Regions from separate parts of the Lactiplantibacillus sp. 7.2.4 genome, predicted to be linked through region 2. Evidence: predicted binding sites of a transcription regulator. Region 2 holds the regulator's gene; the other holds the start of a gene.
What was found. Region 2 encodes CtsR, which represses protease genes until heat stress. Its sites were predicted from a motif close to TTGGTCAAAAAAGGTCAAANA; they were not measured.
Positions count from the first base shown of each region.

Region 1: KGF70_RS09090 (ATP-dependent Clp protease ATP-binding subunit) is a predicted target of CtsR. The motif match lies at 834-854, and genes of this name have one in related genera.

Region 1 covers NZ_JAGYGS010000024.1:29,768-32,178, reverse strand. Annotated here, with positions in the region: gene KGF70_RS09100 (phosphocarrier protein HPr) at 1-100, opposite strand, end outside; gene KGF70_RS09095 (hypothetical protein) at 250-447, opposite strand; gene KGF70_RS09090 (ATP-dependent Clp protease ATP-binding subunit) at 927-2,411, shown strand, end outside.
Region 2 covers NZ_JAGYGS010000008.1:54,068-56,478, reverse strand. Annotated here, with positions in the region: gene KGF70_RS04435 (ATP-dependent Clp protease ATP-binding subunit) at 1-1,065, opposite strand, end outside; gene KGF70_RS04430 (CtsR family transcriptional regulator) at 1,084-1,551, opposite strand.

The DNA.
Region 1 (2,411 bases), on a different contig from region 2:
TAATTTCTGAGTTGAACTTACTTGCTGATTGTACCAATAAAGTAGCTGGACGTGCGTGGATACCAGTGTCTGCGATTACGTGAAATTCTTTCTTTTCCATAACTATTCGATCTCCTTCAAGATAGATAAATTTAAAATTGGTTCCGAGTGAATTCGAGTTGCCGCCAACACGTCTACTCAGGAGCCCTTAATAATGATGATAGCAATTATCCAATTAAAATACAAGCCCTTTCATTCAAGCTAGGCCTATTAATTGGTTGCTGTACCATCCTTCTCAAAATGGTAAACAATGCGGCCATCGAGGTCCGCCGTTCCAATCACTCTCTTCCGATACTCATACTTCATATACGCATCGTGAAAAGCCATGAATTCTTCCGGCGTCACGGTGAACGTTTCCTGTTCACCCGTGCGTAACGCTTCCATTAATTGGGTATAATCCGTTGCCAATTCATTGCCACCTCCTCAAAGTCTGGTTGAGCCATCGCTGCACCATCCTTTTGACGTTTCAGACCCGACCTTCCGCCGCTCACTAACAGCTGACGGCTGCTAATGAAAAGCCGTGCTCAAAACATCAAAACTGGTCAGGCGCAATCCATGCAAAAAAACCGCTTTGTACTATAATATGGACAGACGGTTGCATCCGGACTGTTACTAGCCAGATAATTAATATACAACGAATCCGGTTACATGACAAGCCATGAGTTGCAACTATCCAGACTATTCGGAAATAACTAAATTAATACAACCTGCCGCAAGTTGGTCAGACAATTTCCAGTTTTGATTTTGAGACTTTTCGCTTGCAACGGTCCGTAAATTCGCTATACTAATAGTCAAAGGTCAACAAAGGTCAAACAAATCCTTGAACCTTTAACTATAGCCCTAGTGGTTTAGTTATATTTCTGATGCGAAAGGTGTGTGACAGCATAATGCTTTGTGACAATTGCCATAAGAACGAAGCGACGATCCATTTATATACGAGCGTCAACGGTCAGCGGCGACAAATCAATCTTTGTCAAAATTGCTATCAACTGCTAAAGAATCAGGAACAGCAACCAAATAACGGAGTTGGAGGTGCTGATATGGCACAAGATCCATTCGGTTTTGGTGGTCTTGACGACATTTTCCGTGCAATGCAGGGCGGCGTTGATTCCAATAACGCTTACCGGCAGCAACAGACCCCACCGACCCAGCCAGCTGGTCCTAATGGTGGCGGCAATCGTCGTGGCAATAACAACGGCGGTGGCCTCCTTGGCCAATATGGCTTCAACTTAACGGCGCAAGCCAAGCAGGGTAAAATCGACCCGGTCATCGGTCGCGATAACGAGATCAACCGTGTTATCGAGATCTTGAATCGCCGGACGAAGAACAATCCTGTTTTGATTGGTGAAGCCGGGGTTGGTAAGACGGCGGTCGTGGAAGGCTTAGCACAGAAAATCGTTGCTGGTCAAGTTCCACAAAAACTGTTAGATAAAGAAATCATTCGTTTGGACGTGGCTTCCCTTGTTCAAGGAACCGGGATTCGCGGCCAGTTCGAACAACGGATGCAACAATTAATGAAGGAAGTTCAGAGCAATCCGAACATCGTCCTCTTCATTGACGAAATCCATGAAATCATGGGTGCCGGCAATGCTGAAGGCGGTATGGACGCTGGCAACGTTTTGAAGCCGGCCCTTGCCCGTGGTGATTTCCAATTAGTTGGGGCAACCACCTTAAATGAATACCGGGACATCGAAAAGGATGCCGCCCTCGCCCGTCGGTTCCAACCAGTGACGGTCAACGAACCAAGCGTCGAGGAATCCATCAAGATTCTCAAGGGTATTCAAGAGAAGTACGAAGATTACCATCACGTGAAGTACGACGAAGATGCAATCGTCGCTGCGGTCAAGTTATCGAACCGTTACATTCAAGACCGGTTCTTACCTGACAAGGCCATCGACTTACTCGATGAAGCTGGTTCACGTAAGAACTTGACTTTGAAGACGGTCGATCCTAAGACGATTCAGGAAAAGATCGACGAAGCGGAGAAGCAAAAGCAGGATGCCTTGAAGAAGGAAGACTACGAAAAAGCTGCTTACTATCGTGATCAAGTCGCTAAGTTGGAAAAGGCTAAGCCTGACGAAAATGCAGACCAGCCTAACAACGACACGGCCACTGTGACCGTCAAAGATATGGAACAAATCGTTGAAGAAAAGACGAGTATTCCAGTCGGTGACTTACAAGCTAAGGAACAAGCGCAAATGAAGACCTTGGCCCCTGACTTGAAGAGTAACGTCATTGGTCAAGACCAGGCAGTTGACGCCGTTGCCCGCGCGATTCGTCGTAACCGGATCGGTTTGAACGGCACTGGTCGGCCAATCGGTTCGTTTATGTTCGTCGGCCCTACTGGTGTTGGTAAGACGGAACTTGCTAAG
Region 2 (2,411 bases):
TTCGTCTTCAGTCGGTTCATTGACCATGACTGTGGCAAAACGCCGTTCAAGTGCGGCATCGGATTCAATGTACTTTTGATATTCGTTTAAGGTCGTCGCCCCAATGGTTTGGAGTTCGCCTCGTGCTAATGCTGGCTTCAAAATGTTGGAGGCATCGATGGCCCCTTCAGCACCACCGGCACCAATCAAGGTATGCAATTCATCGATGAATAAGATGACATGCCCATCGTTGTAGATTTCGTCGATCACTTTCTTTAAGCGGTCTTCAAATTCACCACGATACTTGGTTCCGGCAACTAGTGAGCCCATATCAAGCATCATCAGCCGTTTGTCAGCCATGTCATTCGGTACGTCGCCAGCAACGATCTTTTGTGCCAGCCCTTCAGCGATCGCCGTCTTACCAACACCGGGTTCACCAATCAAGACTGGATTGTTTTTCGTCCGCCGTGACAAGATTTGAATGACCCGCTTAACTTCTTTGGAACGACCCACAACTGGATCCATTTCCTGTTCACTCGCCAGCTGCGTCAAATCACGCGCCAAGGAGTCCAAGGTCGGTGTGCCTTCCGTCTTCTTACCACCACGGTTAGCCGCACTGCCCTTACGCTTACTCATCGCATCACTGACACCAAGTTTACGCAAAACAACTTTGCGTGTTTGACTCAAATCTAAGTTCAAATTCATCAAAATACGCGAGGAGAGGATACTTTCATCAGAGAGCATCGCTAACAAGAGGTGTTCAGTCCCAATCTTGTTGGCGCCAAGCCGTTTGGCCTCATCACCAGCAACGGATAAAATCTCCTTAGCCTTTGGTGAATATGGCAAATACGTATCTTTGCCAATATTGCTCAACGTCCCGTAGCCAGTGAACCGTTCAATTTCTTCACGGATGTCATCTTCGCTCACAGCGTACTGTTGCAAGACTTTATTAGCAATACCGTTCTTTTCGATGGCTAGTGCTAATAACAAATGTTCCGTACCGACTGCCTGATGCTTAAAATATTTGGCCTGTTCCTGTGCTAGTACTAGCACACTTTTGGCACTAGGTGTAAATAAGTTATCCATTGCGATTCCTCGCTTTCTTTAGCTTTCGTAACGCAAGTGGTTCAAAATCCCGATAATTATTCGAGCCCGGAGACTATTTTCAAGGTCTCGGTCCGTCAGTCCTAACGTGTCGTGATCGATTGCCACTAATATCAACTGCGCTTCCCTACGATTTAAAACGTCGTCCTCATACAGACTCTGAACAACTGCGTAGGCATCCCGTTGTGTGATGGAATCGCCGATCACTTGAATGAGGGCATCCAACACATCAGCATCATCGACCAAATTAACCTTTTCAATGCGAATATAACCGCCACCGCCACGCTTACTTTCAACTAAGTAACCATTTTGGATCGTAAACCGCGTTTTAATCACATAATTAATCTGTGAGGGTACCACGTTGAAAAGGTCGGCAATTTCTGAACGCCGAATTTCAACATGCTCCGAGTCCGCCAAAATACTTTTTAAATACTTTTCAATAATATCCGAGATATTTTGACTTTGCATGTGCTTCACCCTTTTCATTATCTTTGACTAATATTGACTTTTATTATACGAGGATAATGGAAAAAAGCAAAGAATTTCACCCAACTGGCGACCCAGCATGTGCTTAACGGTTGTTACAGCATAGCACGCCAAGCACTTGCTTTCAATTGATTGGACCGGATTTTCGACCCTGATTCGTTAACTTTGTTAGGCCTTCATATTCATTCAACTACCTATTTAAAATATGTCAAGTGTTAGCGTCTGAATTTGGTCAACTTTGTCTGGGACTCGTCGTTTATCCAACAGCTTGAGTTTCTATACTACAGGTTGTCCGCCTGAATTTCGACTAATACGCCACTTGTTTATTTACGACCGGCCACGCTTAACGTCATTTTGACCAGTTACTTCATATATAGATTGTTCGTCATGAATTATGATTAAATCATGCTATTCTCTAAATTCAGGAGCTGCCAGCTGAGACCCGCTGGGAACAAGTACGAGTTGGCGTAAATTTGCAGAATCGTGTGCGTCCTACACCGGCTTACAGGCATTTCTGACAATGCTGGAACGTGGTGGACACAGATTTAAGCCGAAAAACCACGTCTTAAATACTGGTCTTCCACTAACCAAGCCAAGAACGCTTGCTAAGTGGAATTTCACCACTGAGCATTGTCAGAAACACCTTCCAGCCTGGATATGATTCGAAAGGCGGACGTGGGCGGGCCCAACTTTTTTGTTAGATTAGTTGTTGGTTCCTTAGTATACGGGAATGTTGAAATAAACTGTCAGACTGGTTCTAACAATAACCAAGCATCCTGACCCATGATTTAAGACTTCGAACACGCGGTTTCACTGAGATTGTCAAAACTTCCTCTAATCAC